Regions from separate parts of the Acetonema longum DSM 6540 genome, predicted to be linked through region 1. Evidence: riboswitches for the same ligand, from Rfam matches in the RefSeq annotation. Region 1 holds a riboswitch; each other region holds the start of a gene.
The links. A riboswitch is a leader RNA that binds a small molecule or an ion and turns the genes downstream of it on or off. The one in region 1 is predicted to bind S-adenosylmethionine.
Positions count from the first base shown of each region.

Region 2: it holds a riboswitch for S-adenosylmethionine, as region 1 does, so the genes downstream of both, ALO_RS15770 (MetQ/NlpA family ABC transporter substrate-binding protein) here and metA (homoserine O-acetyltransferase MetA) in region 1, are expected to answer to the same signal.
Region 3: it holds a riboswitch for S-adenosylmethionine, as region 1 does, so the genes downstream of both, metK (methionine adenosyltransferase) here and metA (homoserine O-acetyltransferase MetA) in region 1, are expected to answer to the same signal.

Region 1 is NZ_AFGF01000054.1:32,645-38,535, reverse strand. Features, by position in the region: gene pdxR (MocR-like pyridoxine biosynthesis transcription factor PdxR) at 1-1,136, opposite strand, end outside; gene pdxS (pyridoxal 5'-phosphate synthase lyase subunit PdxS) at 1,257-2,135, shown strand; gene pdxT (pyridoxal 5'-phosphate synthase glutaminase subunit PdxT) at 2,140-2,739, shown strand; SAM riboswitch class I at 2,820-2,926, shown strand; gene metA (homoserine O-acetyltransferase MetA) at 3,045-3,962, shown strand; gene ALO_RS07185 (class I SAM-dependent methyltransferase) at 4,170-4,976, shown strand; gene ALO_RS07180 (ABC transporter substrate-binding protein) at 5,327-5,891, shown strand, end outside.
Region 2 is NZ_AFGF01000173.1:13,373-19,263, reverse strand. Features, by position in the region: gene ccsA (cytochrome c biogenesis protein CcsA) at 1-582, shown strand, start outside; gene ALO_RS15780 (cytochrome c3 family protein) at 679-1,152, shown strand; gene ALO_RS15775 (ammonia-forming cytochrome c nitrite reductase subunit c552) at 1,142-2,443, shown strand; SAM riboswitch class I at 2,533-2,634, shown strand; gene ALO_RS15770 (MetQ/NlpA family ABC transporter substrate-binding protein) at 2,820-3,635, shown strand; gene ALO_RS15765 (response regulator transcription factor) at 3,806-4,480, shown strand; gene ALO_RS15760 (sensor histidine kinase) at 4,482-5,744, shown strand; gene ALO_RS15755 (hypothetical protein) at 5,874-5,891, shown strand, end outside.
Region 3 is NZ_AFGF01000126.1:109,083-114,973, forward strand. Features, by position in the region: gene ALO_RS13805 (YicC/YloC family endoribonuclease) at 1-652, shown strand, start outside; gene remA (extracellular matrix/biofilm regulator RemA) at 713-979, shown strand; gene gmk (guanylate kinase) at 999-1,604, shown strand; gene rpoZ (DNA-directed RNA polymerase subunit omega) at 1,616-1,822, shown strand; gene coaBC (bifunctional phosphopantothenoylcysteine decarboxylase/phosphopantothenate--cysteine ligase CoaBC) at 1,834-3,027, shown strand; SAM riboswitch class I at 3,121-3,232, shown strand; gene metK (methionine adenosyltransferase) at 3,298-4,482, shown strand; gene priA (primosomal protein N') at 4,607-5,891, shown strand, end outside.

The DNA.
Region 1 (5,891 bases):
ATAGCGCCGATATGTTTCTGCCAGATGCCCTGACGCAAATACAGGTCAAAGGCTCGCTGAGTCAGGCCGGAGGTGGCGATGTCCGAGTGATGCTTCACCGCCGAAACTTTTGCCACCCAGTGGGGTGGCATCAGTAAAAAAGCCAGCCGCAAACCGGGCATAAACATTTTGGAAAAGCTTTTCAGGTAAATGACTCGCTGGTCCCGGTCCAGAGCCTTTAAGGGGGCCAGGGGGGAACCGGAAAAATCCAGCTCGCTGATATAGTCATCCTCCAGAATAATGGCGTCGTAGCGCCGGGCCAGGCCGATCAATCGGTTGCGCTTGATCACCGAGTAGGAGTAACCGGTGGGATTTTGAATGTTGGCCATAACATAAATCAGGCGGGGGCGGAAGGCGCGAATTTTGTTTTCCAGCTCCTGCATGGCCATGCCGTCTGCGTCCATGGGAATGTCGATGATTTTGGCGCCCCGGGAACGAAAGGCGGCGATAGCCCCCGGATAGGTGGGACTTTCGGTAAACACGCAGTCACCGAACTGGAGAAAAGCCTTGGCAATGATGTCAATGCCCTGCTGGGCGCCGGAAATAATCTGCACATTGTCGGCCTGAGCCTGGACACCCTGGGTTTTTAAGTAAGCAGCAATGGACTGCCGCAAAGGAAAGAATCCCTGACTTTCCTGATACCCGAAAGCAAACCCCTGATCCCGGTCCAATACCTCGATCAATACCCGCTTAAAGTCATCAATGGGCAATAAATCCGGCGGCGGCATGACGGTGGCAAGATCAATGCAGTTCCTGCCGCCCGCAGGGATATGCTCCGGCAGTTCCAAGTCGATGTCAGGGGTTGCCGGCTCATACTCATCGGCCGTGCTGCCGGCGATTTCGGCCACATAGTTGCCGCTGCCGGCCCGGGAGTAGATGTAGCCGTTTTGTTCCAGAAGCTTATAGGCGTTGACCACTGTGCCGGGATTAACCCTTAAAAAAGCAGCCAGCTTCCGCACCGGCGGCAGAAGGTAGCCATGGCTCAGCTTGCCGCTCAGAATCAGTTCCCGCAAGCTGTCGTACAGCTGAGCATAGAGGGATGCCCTGCTGGTCTTATCCAATTGTATCGATACAAAATCAAAAAAATCTTCATTCATCTTGTAAAATTCCTTTCCTCTCTGCTATAATAACAAAAATTCGCCGGCGATACAAATAATTGTATCGATACGCCTATTTTAGCAAATTTTTTGCTGCCGGCAAAGAGGGGGAGTCTGGATATGGAAAATCGGTATGAACTAAACAAAAATCTGGCCCAGATGCTAAAGGGCGGCGTCATTATGGATGTGACCAACCCCGAACAGGCTAAAATCGCCGAAGAAGCCGGCGCTGTGGCTGTCATGGCTCTGGAAAGAGTACCGGCTGATATTCGCAGCCAAGGCGGAGTAGCCCGGATGTCCGATCCGAAAATGATCCGGGAGATTAAGGCTTCGGTTACCATCCCGGTCATGGCCAAGGCCCGGATCGGCCATTTTGTAGAGGCCCAGATCTTAGAGGCCATTGGTATCGACTATGTGGACGAAAGCGAAGTCTTAACCCCGGCGGATGAGCTTTACCATATCAATAAATGGGATTTTAAGATTCCCTTTGTCTGCGGCGCCCGCAATCTGGGCGAAGCCCTGCGCCGTATCGGTGAAGGAGCAGCTATGATCCGCACCAAGGGAGAAGCCGGTACCGGCAATGTAGTGGAAGCTGTCCGGCATATGCGGACCATGCTGGCGGATATGCGGCGGGTCAAGGCCGCTCCCCGGGAAGAATTGATGAGTATAGCCAAGGAAATGGGTGCGCCCATGCACCTGATTGAATATGTCGGGGAACACGGCTCTCTGCCGGTGGTCAATTTCGCTGCCGGCGGCATCGCCACCCCCGCCGATGCGGCCCTGATGATGCAGCTGGGCTGCGACGGAGTCTTTGTCGGGTCCGGTATTTTCAAATCCGGTGACCCCAGCCGGCGGGCTAAAGCCATCGTTCAGGCCACTACTCATTACAATGATCCGGAGTTTTTAGCCGGAATATCGGAAGATCTGGGTGAGCCTATGGTGGGCATTGAAATCGATAAAATCCAGCCTGCTGAACGGTTAGCTTCCCGGGGGTGGTAACACCATGCTGACTATCGGGGTATTAGCTCTGCAAGGCGCAGTGAAAGAACACCTGGATCATCTCAACGCCTTGCCTCAGATTCGGGGTGTGGCGGTTAAAAAAGCAGCGGATTTGGCTCCTGTCGCCGGACTGATTTTGCCGGGAGGCGAATCCACGGCGATGGGTAAGCTGCTGCGAGAATTTCTTCTGTCCCGGGCAATCCTGGACCGGATTCAGGAAGGCATGCCGGTGTGGGGCACTTGCGCCGGCATGATCCTGCTGGCCAGGACCATCGCCGGTCAGGAAACCGGTTATTTGGGGGTCATGGACATCTGCGTGCGGCGTAATGCCTATGGCAGTCAGTTGGACAGCTTTTCCACGGAAGCCCTCATTCCGGCGGTATCCGCTGCACCGGTGCCCCTGGTGTTTATCCGGGCGCCTTATGTGGAAGAGGCGGGGGCGGATGTGACAGTCCTGGCCAAAGTGGATGGTCACATTGTAGCGGTGGAGCAGGACCATATGCTGGCCACGGCTTTTCATCCGGAACTGACTGACGATTTGTCGTTTCACCGCTATTTTGCAGCCAAGGCAGCAGCCTGGAATGTATTGAAAACGAATCTTTGATCCCCGACGAAAAAGCCGGCGCCAGTCTCTTGACCGTCTTCTCTTGCTTATGCTATGATTAGAAAAACTAAATAACGCAACTCTTATCCAGAGTGGTCGAGGGACTGGCCCGATGACGCCCGGCAACCGGCTCGTTAGAGCAGTGGTGCTAATTCCAGCAGAACAGCAGTGTTTTGGGAGATGAGAGGGGAGCTAACAGATTTGTTGACCTCTTTCTTCCGGAAAGAGGTCTTTATTTTATTAGACGGAAACAAGAGCTGCAAAGCAGGCTTGTTTCTCGTTGCAAAAAACAGGAGAGTGGTAAAATGCCGATCAAGATCCCTAATAACCTGCCGGCGGCAGACATTCTGGAAAAAGAAAATATTTTCGTCATGTACGAAGACAGGGCCTATACTCAGGATATACGGCCTCTGAAAATTTTAATCTTAAACCTGATGCCCACCAAAATCACTACTGAAACGCAGCTGTTGAGGCTGTTGGGCAATACGCCGCTGCAAGTGGAAGTGGATCTGATGTATACCGCCAGCTATTTACCCACTAATACACCTGTGAAGCACCTGACTAAGTTTTATGAAACCTTTGATAGCGTTAAGTCCCACAATTATGACGGCATGATTATCACTGGCGCCCCGGTGGAACAGATGCCTTTTGAAGAAGTGGCTTACTGGCCGGAACTCTGTGAGATCATGGAGTGGACTAAAAATCATGTGTATTCCACTTTTCATATCTGCTGGGGGGCTCAGGCCGGCCTGTATTACCACTACGGTGTTCCCAAATATGATTTGCCGCAAAAAATGTTTGGCGTTTTTCCCCATAAAAGAATTTTTACCGCCCAGGATCAACTGTTTCGAGGCTTTGATGATCTTTTCTACGTACCTCACTCCCGCCACACCGAAATCCGGCGGGAGGACATTGTCAATAAACCGCAGCTGCAGCTTTTATCCGAATCCTGTATTTCCGGGGTGTATGCCGTGACGGACCTAAGCGGGCGCCAGTTCTTTATCACCGGTCACTCCGAATATGACCCACTGACCCTGAAAGGCGAATATGACCGGGACGTATCCCAGAGCCTGCCGATTCAAGTGCCGCAAAACTACTACCCCAATGACGATCCCAACCAGTCTCCGATGGTTCTTTGGCGCAGCGCCGCCCATCTTTTATTTTCCAACTGGCTTAATTATTATGTCTATCAGAGGACCCCTTATGATCTTTCGTATTTATAAGAGTCAAGGGCCAGGGCTTGATTGATTCAGACACAAAGAGAGCAGCTGCAATAATGGGTTGACACATGCGATACCGCTCATCATATAGCAAGCGGTATTGGCGATGATTGACATATATAGTTTAGCCCAATATAATGAGAATGAATATTATTATCATCATTGTGACGTATTTTCTGAAGGAGATAAAATGATTGGGGAGGGAACAGTATGCAACATCAGCCTAATCTGCAGGGTGTGCCGGAGACGTTGCTGATTCCGTTATGGGCGCGGGCGGTTGAGGCGAAGCGCGGCAAGCCGATCCTCAAAGATGCAAAAGCGATTGAGATCATGGAACGGATCGAATACGATTTCACGAAATTCGACAAGGCATGGAAATCACAGACTGGCGTGGTGATCAGAACCGAAATCCTGAACAAAGCGGCGGCGACGTTTATAGCCAGGCACCCTGATGCTGTGGTCGTCAATATCGGTTGCGGCCTCGACACCCGCTTTGCACAGGTGGATAACGGCAAGATTCGCTGGTACGATCTGGATTTGCCGGAGTCGATCCGTATTCGCCGGCAATTTTTCTGTGAAACAGAGCGCTATAAGATGATCGCCAAATCTGTCTTCGATTATTCCTGGATTCAGGAAATTGCTGCAGAGGCGCAGCCGGTCCTGATCATTGCGGAAGGGACCCTCATGTACTTCACCGAGCAGGAGATCAAAAGCCTGATTAATAAACTGACCGACGTCTTCCCCAAGGCCGAAATGCTGCTGGAAATCATTACGCCGGGGATCGTGAAAATGAGCAAGCAGCATGATACAGTCGGCAAGATGGACAACGTCAGGTTTCAGTGGGGAGTGACCAGCGGTAAAGAACTGGAACAGTACAACAACCGCATCAAGGTCATCAACGAGTGGAATTTATTCGATTATCATCAAGACAGATGGGGCTGGATGGCCTGGATGGCTAAGATCCCTGCCGTTAAGCGCCGGTTCAGCGACAGCGTCGTTCATTTAGTATTTGGGTAACCGCGCTTTTTGGTGAACAGGGACAGGCAATAAGGTAAAATTGCTTACAGGTAATAGAAAAAGGTCACCGCCGCTTCTTCTGTCAGAAGCGGCGGTGACCTTTTTCTGCTTTGCTGCGCGCCGGGCGTCTGTCTATGCCATTGACAGATAGAAGAAGGTATTCTATAATGTTTTTGATAATGATAATCATTATCAAAAACGAGAGGGCCACAGAGCTCCGCATGAATAGGCGGAGCTCTGCTTTTTTGCGGAGCGCACGGCCGCCGGGAGCAGCCTGCCGCGGACCGGGCTGCACTTTCATAGTGATGCGGCGGGAAAGCAAGAAAACAGGAATAAGACGAGGTGGCAATATGAATAGCCGGATAGGCAGGATTATTGGTATTTTGATAATGGGAGCCCTGGCAGTGGGCGCAGTTTTATCGCTGCAGATGCAACCGCCGGCTGTACAGCCGGCGTCAACAGTGATGCGGCCGGTAACTGACAGCGCCGGACGGGTGGTGCAAATTCCCGTCCGGCCGCAGCGTGTTATCGTCCTGAACCCTTCCAGCCTGGATCTGTTTTATGCCGCCGGCGGCAAGGTGGTTGGCAGGCCAACGACACAAGCCCTGCCGGATACGGTTAAAACGGCGGTTGCGGCCGTGCCGGAGGTGGGGACTACCGCTAATCCGAACGTAGAAAAACTGATCGCACTTGAACCTGATTTAGTGCTGGGAGTCAATGTGCCGCCGCATCATCAGCTGGTACCGGTTCTGGAAAAAGCGGGCATTCCGATTCTGCTGCAAATGCTGGACAACTATCAGCAGATACTTGATACGCTGCGCTTTTATGGCGAGCTGACAGGACGGCCGGAACAGTCGGCTGCGGTCATCAAAGAGATAGAAGACGATTACAGGCGGCGGATGGCGAACAGGGGGT
Region 2 (5,891 bases), on a different contig from region 1:
GCCTATACCAAATTCGACCGGGAGGGGCGTCCGGCTGTGCGGGAGCCGGGGATATTCCGCGAAACTTTAGGCGATCTTTACTTTGCGCCGGCAGCGCGAGACGAGCATGACTCCGTCACCGAACTGATTCTCGACCGCGGCGATGAGCAGGACGGGGCCGGCCTTACGGTAAAGTTCCTGCAATCCGGCATGAACGGGAATAATATGCAAAATGTGCGGGCATACGCTTTGCTGGAGGTATCCGGGAACGGGAAAAGAGAAGAGGTAAAACCGGAGCTGTTTTACGCCGATGGCCAGTTTCAAGCCTTACCGGTAAAGGCGCTTGGATCTTATGAGGTAAGCCTGCTGGGCGTGAACACTTCCCAGGGAAAAGTGAAAATAGGCGTTAAAAACCTGGAGACGGTAAAACCGGACAAAATAGATGTCGAGATCAGCTACAAGCCGTTAATTGGTTTGGTTTGGTTAGGAACCTTCATCGTTGTCGCCGGCACTTTATGGGCAGGGCTGAGCCGAGCCGGAAAAGTATCGGCGGCCAAGGCGGCGCAAGCTTTATCGGCGCCGGAAAAATCGAGCCGGACATAGTTCCGCCAGAGGCCGGATGCTTTAATAGTTGAATGGGGTCCGGTCCTTTTGCCGGGACTTTAGTGATGCCCGAATTTTGCGGAGAGGAGGGATACTTTGGACACGGGTCAATATTTAAACCGCCATGCGCTTAAATTGATGGCCGTCGGATTCGGCATTGCGGTTTTAGGCATGGCTGTCTCAGCCGCAGGGTATACGTATGCGGAATCTCCCGCATTCTGTGGAAGCTGCCATTCCATGGAGCATGCATATACTACCTGGCAGGCATCGAACCACAAACAGATTGCCTGCAGCGAATGCCATCTGCCGCACAGCAGCATGACCACAAAAATGTTCGCCAAGATCAGGACCGGGATGAAGGATGTGTATCATGAGACGGTAAGGGATTATCCGGCGGCCATTACCGTATCGGCCCAGGGAAAAGAGTATATTGCGGACAATTGCCTGCGCTGCCACCAGTCTACCGTGGAAAATACCAAAATGGCGGCTGGCGGACAGGACTGCGGCAAGTGTCATCGCGGCCTGGTTCACGGCATGAACAAAGGCAAGGGAGGGATTCATGTTGAATAGCTTGAACAAAATGCAAAAAGCTTTAATTGCTTTGTTATGCGGGCTGCTGCTTTTCTTTGGGTTTGTTATCCTGCGGACCGGGGTGAGCCGGCCTGCATCCACCGTCAAGCTGGGCAAAGTTGCGGCGGGGGAATATGATCCGGCGGTATGGGGGCAGTATTACCCCCTGCAATATGCAAGCTTCCAGAAAAATAGCGAAATGGCGCCCTCTCCCGGCGGCTTTGGCGGCAGCCTGAAGACGCAGAACTCCGAACGGCAGCCGGAGATTCTGGCCAATTTTAAAGGAATGCCGTTCAGCATTGACTATACGGAAGACCGGGGCCATGTTTTCACGCTGGAAGACTTGAAGGAAACTAAACGGGTTAACGATAAATCCCCCGGCGCGTGTATATCCTGCAAAACGCCTTATATTGAAAAGCTCTTCCAGGAGAAGGGCTGGAGTTACGGCAAGGTGCCGTTGCGGGAGCTCCTGGCGCAAACGCCGGAGCATGGCTATATCAGCTGCGCCAACTGTCATGATCCCGCCACGATGGATCTCCGGGTGATCCAGCCGGCGTTTATCGAGGCCCAGCAGCGCCGCGGCATTGATGTGACCAAGGCGACACGTGAGGAAATGCGGACTTACGTCTGCGCCCAATGTCATGTCGAATACCATTTTGAGCCCGGAACTTCCCGGGTTGTCTTCCCCTGGGATAAGGGCCTGAAACCGGAGCAGATGTATGAGATGTACGCAACCAAACCGGGCGGGTTTGCCCAGGACTGGCAGCATCCCGACTCCAAGGCCGCGATGCTGAAGGTGCAGCATCCTGAGTTTGAAACCTGGGCAACCGGTGTTCACGGTCAGGCGGGGGTTTCCTGCGCCGACTGCCATATGCCTTATATGCGGCAAGACGGGCAGAAGTATACTTCCCACTGGATGACCAGTCCGCTCAAACACCTCGACGCTTCCTGCGGAACATGCCATACCCAGGGCGCCGCCTGGCTGGAGGAGCGCGTTAAGACGATACAGAATCATACCTGGCAGCTCCAGCACAGCGCCGGCTTAGTAGTGTCAAAAGCCCACGAAGCGATTAAAAAAGCGGCTGCGGTCCCCAATGTGGACCAGGCCGAATTGGCCCAAGCCCGCGAATTGGTCCGTAAAGCTCAATGGTATTGGGATTTTGTCGCTGCTGAAAACGGCATGGGCTTCCATAATCCCGATCAGGCGCTTCATACCTGCGGCCAGGCAATCGATCTGGGTTACAAAGCAATTGAGTCGGCCAACAAAGCCGCCGGCATCGAGCTCTTTTAAGGTGTATGACGGTGACTGAGTTCAGCGAAAAAAGTTGCCATTGACACCTTAAATAATTAATGGTATGATCATAATCAATTCAATACATGCTCTTATCTAGAGTGGTCGAGGGACTGGCCCGATGACGCCCGGCAACCGGCAGCAATGCGGTGGTGCTAATTCCAGCAGGAGAATATCCTGGAAGATGAGAGAAAGGTTTAGTCTGCGTTATGGACCCCTTTCCTCGGAAAGGGGTCTTAATTTTTTACAGGGAGAGGATTCATGGCAGATCTGCAGTTTGGCTGATCAAACAACTGCAGGCGGGATAAACTCATAAAAATACAAAATAGACCTATTAAGGGGCAGTTTAAAATCTATAAACAGGAGAGTGGAAAAAATGAAAAAATCAATCCTTGCTTTGTTAGTCATTCTGGCCGTGAGCCTGGTGGCTGCCGGTTGCGGCGGTAAAGACACCGCCAATCAGCCGGACAAGAAGCCGGTCGTAAAAGTCGGCGCTACCGCGGTTCCTCATGCTGAAATTTTGCAGTTTATCAAACCTTCTTTGGAAAAAGAAGGGATTCAATTGGAAATCGTGGAATTCAGCGATTATGTCCGTCCCAATGTTGCCTTGGCTGAAAAGGAATTAGATGCCAATTTTTTTCAACACGTGCCTTACTTAGAGAAGTTTAGTGCCGAGCGCAACCTGGCCTTAACCTATACGGCTAAAGTCCATATTGAGCCGATGGGGATTTATTCTAAAAAAATAAAAGATATTAAAGAGCTGACTCAGGGCGCCGTTGTCGCCATTCCCAACGATCCGACCAATGGCGGCCGCGCTCTGGCGATTCTGGCCAAGGCCGGGCTCATCACCCTGAAAGATGGCGTAGGCATCAGCGGTACCGTCAAAGATATCACTAATAACCCCAAAGAGTTAAAGATCCGGGAACTGGAAGCCGCCATGCTGCCCCGGTCCCTTGACGATGCAGCCATCGCGGTGATCAACACCAATTACGCCTTGGAAGCGAATCTGGTTCCGGCGAAAGACGCTCTGGTCCTGGAATCCAAAGATTCTCCCTATGCCAATGTGCTGGCCGTCCGCAAAGGCGACGAAACCAGGCCGGAAATCGTAAAATTGTCGAAAGCCCTGACTTCACCGGAAGTCAAAAAGTTTATTGAGGAAAAATATAAAGGAGCTATTGTTTCCGCATTCTAAGCAATAGCCTGTAATATCAAATTTTTTGGCCAACCGGCGAATTTGCCTGTTGGCCTTTTTTATTTAGACAGAAAAAAGCTCTGCAAAAAGCAGACTTTTTTCTTGTTTATCGCCATACTAAGGATATGATGAATCCAAAGGCAGGGCCTGTAGAAAAAGGAGATTGTAAGATGCGCATTCTGGTGGTGGAAGATGATCACGTTTTGCGAGAGGCTATTGTCGCTTTGCTGACGGAAGAAGACTATATTGTCGAAGAAGCGGCTGCCGGCGATGAAGGGATGTATATGGCCGAGCAGGCCGTCCATGACTTATTGATATTAGATATCATGCTGCCCGAAATCAGCGGACTGGAGATTGTAAAAAAGCTGCGGAGCGCCGGCGGCTCTGTGCCCATCTTGCTCCTGACGGCCCGGGACAGTGTGGACGATCGGGTGATGGGTCTGGAGTCAGGGGCCGATGACTACTTGGTAAAGCCTTTTGCCATCCGGGAACTGCTGGCCAGGATTAAGGCTTTGCTGCGGCGCAGCGGCAGTCTGGATATGGAAGGCGAATTAAGTTACGGCGGCATCTCGCTGAACAGTAAAACACGGGACGGCTGCGCGGCGGATCATCCTTTGGGCTTGACCACCAAAGAATATGATGTCCTGGAATTTTTGATCCTCAACCGGGAGCAGATTTTAACCAGAGAGCAGATGTTTGACCGGATCTGGGGGTTTGATTCCGACACGACCATCAGTATCGTCGATTTATATATTCATTATTTAAGAAAGAAGCTGGCCCCCCATGGTTTAGACTCTCTGATCCAGACTGTACGGGGCGCCGGCTTTATGCTAAAGGAGAAATAGCATGTTTCAAAGCACCTTTCGCCGGCTGACTGTCCTGAACTCCCTGGTATTTTTATCGGTGTTTGTTATTTTTGCCTCGGCTTTTTACGGCTATCTGGCCTACCGGCTGTTTGACCAGGTAGACGATGCCCTGCGGGCCAGGGTGAATTCCTTCCGGTTGGTAAGAGGGCGGATTGCCTCGGCTAGAGTCCGGCCTTTCTTTGATCCCCGCATTTTTTTGATCTTGCGCAGTTCTGACGGGCAGGCTGTCAGTTTATCCCCGTTTAGGACCGAGGAAAGCGGCGACCTGACGGCGATCGTAGCGGATATAGAATTGGGAGATCTGCGGACCAAGGAATATGAGAATCATACCTATCGGGTCATGAGTGTGCCTTATCCCTATGAAGACAAAGTTTTAAATATGGCCAATGTGGTCCAGGTGCAGGAAATCATAGCCGTCAGCATTGTGGATACCGAGGTCAGGCTGCTGCATGACCTGTTGTGGATTATGCTGGGTTCTTTGGTCTTAGGCCTTGTCGGCATTATTTGGGCCGGGTATTATCTCGCTAAGCGGGCGATGGTCCCCATTGAAGCGGCCTGGAAAAAACAGCAGCAGTTTGTGGCGGACGCGTCCCATGAACTGCGTTCGCCGATTACCGGCATCAACAGCAATGCGGAATTAATGCTGCGGCATCCTGAACGGACTATCGAAGAAGAGAGTCATCGCATCAATAATATCATTAAGGAAACCATGCGCATGGCGAAACTGATCGCCCATCTCCTTACCCTGGCCAGATCTGATGCCAACGAAGCCGAACTGCAACTGGCTCCGCTGGATATCAGTGAACTTATCGGGACGGTCGCCGAGCAATTTAAGCCTCTGGCCGAAATGAATCAAATCGAGCTTAGCGTCCAAATCACACAAAAGGTGGAACTGATCGCTGACAAAGAACGTTTGCATCAACTGGTCGTCATTCTGCTGGATAATGCTTTTAAATATACCCCGGCGGGGGGACAAATTCTTATTTCTTGTTTTACAGCGGATAAGCAGGCGGTCATTTATGTTCAGGATACCGGCCAGGGCATAGCCCCTGAGAACCTGCCGCGTATTTTTGACCGCTTCTTTCGCGAAGATAAAGCCCGGTCCCGGGAAAGCGGCACCGGGCTGGGCCTGGCCATCGCCAAATGGATCGTGGACAAGCATGGCGGCAAGATGGGGGTCGAAAGTGAAGTAGGGAAAGGGACGAAATTCAAGGTTTCTTTTCCCGGCGGCAATTCACGCTAATGGTAAAATCTTCTGTGCCATTTAGCCGGTTTTCAAAAGAAATTCTAAAATCGCTGCCGCATAATACAACCATACCCGGTACCGATACCAGAAAAAATGAAACAACTAATAGAAGGATGGTTGAAAACTATGAATGGAAATAAAAAA
Region 3 (5,891 bases), on a different contig from region 1:
CAGAGTTGACAAAGAATTAGCAATGGCTTACCATAAAGCATTAAGAGACTTAGCTCAACTGCTGGCCATGGATCCGCCTGATTCGGTTTATGATATCACAAAATATCCGGATGTACTCAAAGTGGAAGAAGTGGATGAGGATACTGCTTTGCTTTGGGAAAAACTGGCTCAGGCATTAGATGTGGCAGTTGCAAATTTGACAACAATGCGGCAAAATGAGGGTGAGCATATCCAGCAGGACCTCCTTCAGCGAGTTGAAAAGCTGAACTCCTTGGTGCATGCTATTGACCAAAGAGCGCCCCAGATTATTACCGACTATTATGACAAAATCTTAACCAAAGTGAAAGAATTGCTTGATTCGGCGGGAACGGCACCGGATGAAACAAGAATTATGCAAGAAGTGGCAATTTATGCGGACAGAGTTAATTTTACCGAGGAAGTAGTGCGCCTGAAAAGCCATTTGAATCAATTCCGGGTTACACTTTTGTCAGATGAACCGGTAGGGCGCAAACTGGATTTTATCGTGCAGGAAATGAACCGTGAAACTAACACCATAGGATCCAAAGCAAATGATTATACAGTGTCCAATATGGTTGTCGAAATGAAAAGTGAAATAGAAAAGGTCAGAGAGCAAATCCAAAACATAGAGTAATAATAGATGAGTATGGACCGGCAAAACATAGGAGATTACTGAGGGAGGTTTTTTTCTGCTATGGAAATCAAACTGATCAATATCGGCTTTGGTAATATTGTTTCCGCCAATCGGATTATTTCAATTGTCAGTCCTGAATCAGCTCCGATCAAACGCATTATTCAGGAAGCACGGGATCGGGGGATGCTGATTGACGCCACTTATGGCAGAAGAACCAGGGCAGTTATCATTGCTGACAGCGATCATGTGATCCTTTCTGCCGTTCAGCCCGAGACTGTCGCCCATCGTCTGGTCAGCAAGGATGTTGCCGATGACGCTGCCGAGTAATTAAAGAAGGGGTTTTCAAATGCAGCAAGGAATATTAATTGTCCTTTCCGGTCCCTCCGGCACCGGGAAGGGAACGATTTGTAAAGAATTGCTGCGGAGTATGCCTGAATTGCATTACTCCGTTTCAGCAACGACCCGTCCCGCCAGAACGGGAGAAATAAAAGGCGTAAGTTATCATTTTGTCTCTCTTGAATCGTTTCAGCAGATGCTAAGCCAGGATGCCTTGTTGGAATGGGCCCAAGTGTACGGGCAGTATTACGGCACTCCCCGCCAGTATGTGGATGAGAAACTGCAAAACGGGCAAGACGTGGTTCTTGAAATTGATGTTCAGGGTGCCATGAAAATAAAAGAAAAATTTCCACAAGGAGTCTTTATCTTTATTGTCCCGCCATCATTAGCGGAGTTATCAGTACGAATTAACAAAAGAGGGTCTGATACACCGGATGCGATTGCCAAGCGCCTCGGCTGCGCCAAAACTGAGTTATCCCTAGCCGGAAGTTACAACTATGTAATCATGAATGATGAAGTGGCCAAGGCTGTGAACAAGATCCGGTCGATTGTTACGGCGGAGAAGTGCCGGACGGTGAGAAATCAAGACATATTAGACAAGATCTGTAATGATTAAGGGGGATTCCAATGATTCGTCCGTCTTTAGATGTTTTAGTCAGTAAAGTAGATAGTAAATATACATTAGTAGTATTAGCGGCCAAAAGGGCCCGTGAAGTAATGAATGGCGATTCCCCCCTGGCGGAAAGCAAATCCAATAAGCCGGTCACCCTGGCCCTGGAAGAGGTTGCCCAGAATAAAATTTCTTACGAACGCACCAAAGCCGGCATAAAATAGGGGGGAGCTCCATGACTCAGACCAAAAATATTGTGATGGGAGTCAGCGGAGGGATTGCGGCCTATAAAGCGGTTGAAGTGGCCAGTAGTCTGAAAAAAGCCGGTTGCAGCGTGCATATCATTATGACCGATGCAGCTGCCAAATTTGTCACTCCTCTTACTTTTCGCGAAATAACGGCGAATCCGGTAGTTGTCGGCATGTGGGAAGAGCCGAAAAAATGGAATGTAGAGCATATCGCCTTGGCTTCCCTGGCCGACGTGTTTGCGATCGTGCCGGCAACCGCGAATATCATTGGCAAAATTGCCAATGGTATTGCCGATGATATGCTCTCCACGACGGTGATGGCGACCAGAGCGCCTGTCATTTTGGCGCCTGCCATGAACACGAATATGTATAATAACCCGATCCTGCAAGAAAACCTGGTGAAACTGGCGAAACTGGGTTATGACATCATTCAACCGGAAAGCGGCCGGCTGGCTTGCGGCGTCGAAGGCTTCGGCCGGTTGGCGCAGCCAGCGGTTATTGTCGACAGGCTGTTGTCTTATTTAGGCCATAAAAAAGACTTGCAGCAGAAAAAAATCCTAATTACTGCCGGCGGCACCCGGGAGCCGATTGATCCGGTTCGTTACATCGGCAACCGTTCCAGCGGAAAGATGGGATATGCAATTGCCAAAGCCGCTGTCGAAAGAGGGGCGGAGGTTACTTTAGTAACCGGCCCTACTGTTCTCGCGGCGCCGGTCGGCGTTAAAGTCATTGCCATTGAAACAACTGAGCAGATGAGGCTGGCCGTCTTGGCGGCATTTCCCGACACCGATATTGTCATTAAGGCGGCGGCAGTGGCTGATTACCGGCCAACAGAGACTGCCCCCCAAAAAATAAAGAAAACTGATGACACATTGACGCTTATTTTGCAAAAAAACCCGGATATCTTAAAAGAGCTAGGCGGTTTAAAAAAACCAAATCAACTCTTAATCGGCTTCGCGGCGGAAACTCATGAACTTTTAACCTATGCCCGGCAAAAGCTCGTTCAGAAAAACCTGGATATGATTGTTGCCAATGATGTGACTGCCCCCGGCGCCGGCTTTAACTCTGACACCAATATCGTAAAACTTTTGTATCGGAACGGCTCGTCGGAAGAGTTGCCGCAAATGGAGAAAGACAAGTTGGCGCATGTCCTGCTTGATAGAATTTGCAGTTTCGTGTAAAAGCAAATGGAAATAAGGAAAAGGCAATAAAAATTGTTTGCTTTTTCAATTCATTTGCTGTAAGATTTTCTTGGTAAAAAACTATATATAGTAAACTCATCCAGAGTTGGCGGAGGGACTGGCCCGATGAAGCTGCGGCAACCATTTGACAGAGTCTCTGTCGAAACGGTGCCAATTCCGGCGAATTTTTTTCGCAAGATGGGAGTGAAAATAAATCACTCCATGGCGGGGTGATTTTTTACTAGAATCTATAAAGTATGGAGGTACGTTATGCGTAGATTATTCACCTCAGAATCCGTTACAGAAGGTCATCCTGATAAAATGGCCGATCAGATTTCCGACAGTGTATTGGATGCCATCATCGCGCAGGACCCATATGCCCGTGTGGCCTGCGAAACCTTGGTTACCACCGGTTTGGTGCATGTGGTCGGTGAAATAACCACGAATTGCTACGTAGACATCCCCAAAATTGTCCGGCAGACCATCAAGGATATCGGGTATACCCGCGCAAAATATGGCTTTGACAGTGAAACTTGCGGCGTCATGACTTCGATTGACGAGCAGTCGGCGGATATTGCCCTGGGAGTGGACCAGTCGCGGGAAGCCAAAGCAGGCGATACGGATGCATTTGAAACCATCGGCGCAGGGGACCAGGGGATGATGTTCGGGTATGCCACCAATGAAACTCCCGAACTGATGCCAACTCCCATTGCCTGGGCTCACAAACTTTCCCGCCGGCTGTCGGAAGTCCGTAAAAGCGGGGAGTTGGGCTACTTAAGGCCGGATGGCAAGACTCAGGTTACGGTGGAGTATGAAAATGACAAGCCGGTGCGGGTGGATACGATTGTGATTTCTTCTCAGCACAGTCCGGACGTGGAATTGTCCCAGATTGAACAGGACATTATCCAAAAAGTAATTCTGCCGATTATCCCCCAAGAGTATATTGACAGTAAGACCAAATACTATATCAATCCTACCGGCCGCTTTGTCGTCGGAGGACCTCAAGGAGACTCCGGCCTGACCGGACGCAAGATTATCGTCGACACCTATGGCGGAATGGCCCGTCACGGCGGCGGCGCTTTTTCCGGCAAAGACCCCACGAAAGTAGACCGTTCCGCCGCTTATGCCGCCCGTTATGTAGCCAAAAATATTGTAGCGGCAGGATTGGCGGACAAATGTGAAATCCAGCTGGCTTATGCCATTGGCGTAGCCCGTCCTGTTTCGGTGCTGGTCGAAACTTTTGGTACGGCCAAACTTTCCGAAGAGAAGATTTCCGAACTGGTGCAAAAGCATTTTGACCTTCGTCCGGCTGCGATTATTCAAAATCTGGACCTCCGCCGGCCTATTTACCGGCAAACAGCCGCTTATGGTCATTTTGGCCGGACTGACCTGGATCTGCCTTGGGAACTGACCGACAAAGCCGCTGCTTTGCGCCGGGAAGCCAATCTATCATAGTAAATTCCAAAAACGCGGACATATCCATAAATGTCCGCGTTTTTTCGCGGTTTTTTACAGGAATTTCGCTAAGTTTATCTAAAGATAAGAGTTATAACTATAAGCGATTGTATTGGGGTAAAACATGATAAAAACGGCTGAGGTAGTCATTAATTCCGGTATCCGGAACCTGACCGACGCTTTCACTTACTTTATTCCGGACCAATTTTCCTATCTGGATACCGGCTGGCGGGTGGTTGTACCTTTTGGCTCCAGGCAGGAAGAAGGTTTCGTGGTAGCGGTCCGCTCTGAGCCAGAAGGCCGGAAAGATGAGTTAAAGCCTATCCAGGACGTCTTAGATGATGATCCCTGGTTTGATGATCATATGATGCAAACAGCCCGCTGGCTTAGTGAGCGTTACCTTTGCACTCTGGCGGAAGCAATGCGTCTGTTTATCCCGGGTAAAAAAGGCATTCGAAAAGAAAAATTCTATTATTTAAATGCGAATTACGCCGGTATATTCAACGAAACCAGGACAGAAAACCAGGCGGCGGTATTGGAATGGTTCCGCCGGCAAAAAATAGTGACGATGCGGCAGTTCCAAAAAGAATTCGGACCAGAGGCACGGTCGCTGATCGAGGAACTGAAACAGCGGAAACTCGTCCTCTGCAGCAGTACCGTGCAAACCGCAAGAGTCAATAAATATGAGTCTGAGCTGCACTTGGCTCTCACGGGCGAACAGGTGACAGGCATTTTACCCCAAATGGAAAGGAAACCTGCTCAGTTCCGGCTCATTCAGGCATTATTGACGAGAAACCTAACTGACGCTGATTTGAAAGAAATGAAGGTGTCTCGTCAGACAGTTAAGACCCTGGTTGATCTTGAAATGATAAAAATCGTTCGAAAGCAGGTTATGCGCGACAGCTATCAGAATGTTGCAGGGAAGTATCAACCTGTTACACTGTCGCCGGAACAGGAGAATGCTGTTGCCGCTATTGCCGATGCATTATCTTATAGCCGATTTCAGAGTTTTTTGCTGCATGGCATTACCGGAAGCGGCAAGACCGAAGTCTATATTCGCGCCGTTGCGGCGGTGCGGCAGGCCGGAAAACAGGCAATCGTTCTCGTGCCGGAAATAGCCTTGACCAGCCAGTTGGTGCAACGATTTAAAGCCCGATTTGCCAATGATGTGGTGGTCATACACAGTAAACTTTCTCTGAATGAACGGTATGATACCTGGCAGAGAATCCGCGAGGAAACAGCAGGCGTCATCATCGGGGCCAGGTCGGCTGTGTTTGCGCCGGCGCCTAATTTGGGCATTATCATTTTGGATGAAGAGCATGAATTCACCTATAAGCAGGAAGAATCTCCCTACTATCACACTCGCGATGTTGCCATGACCAGGGCAAATCTGGCTCAGGCAGCAGTCG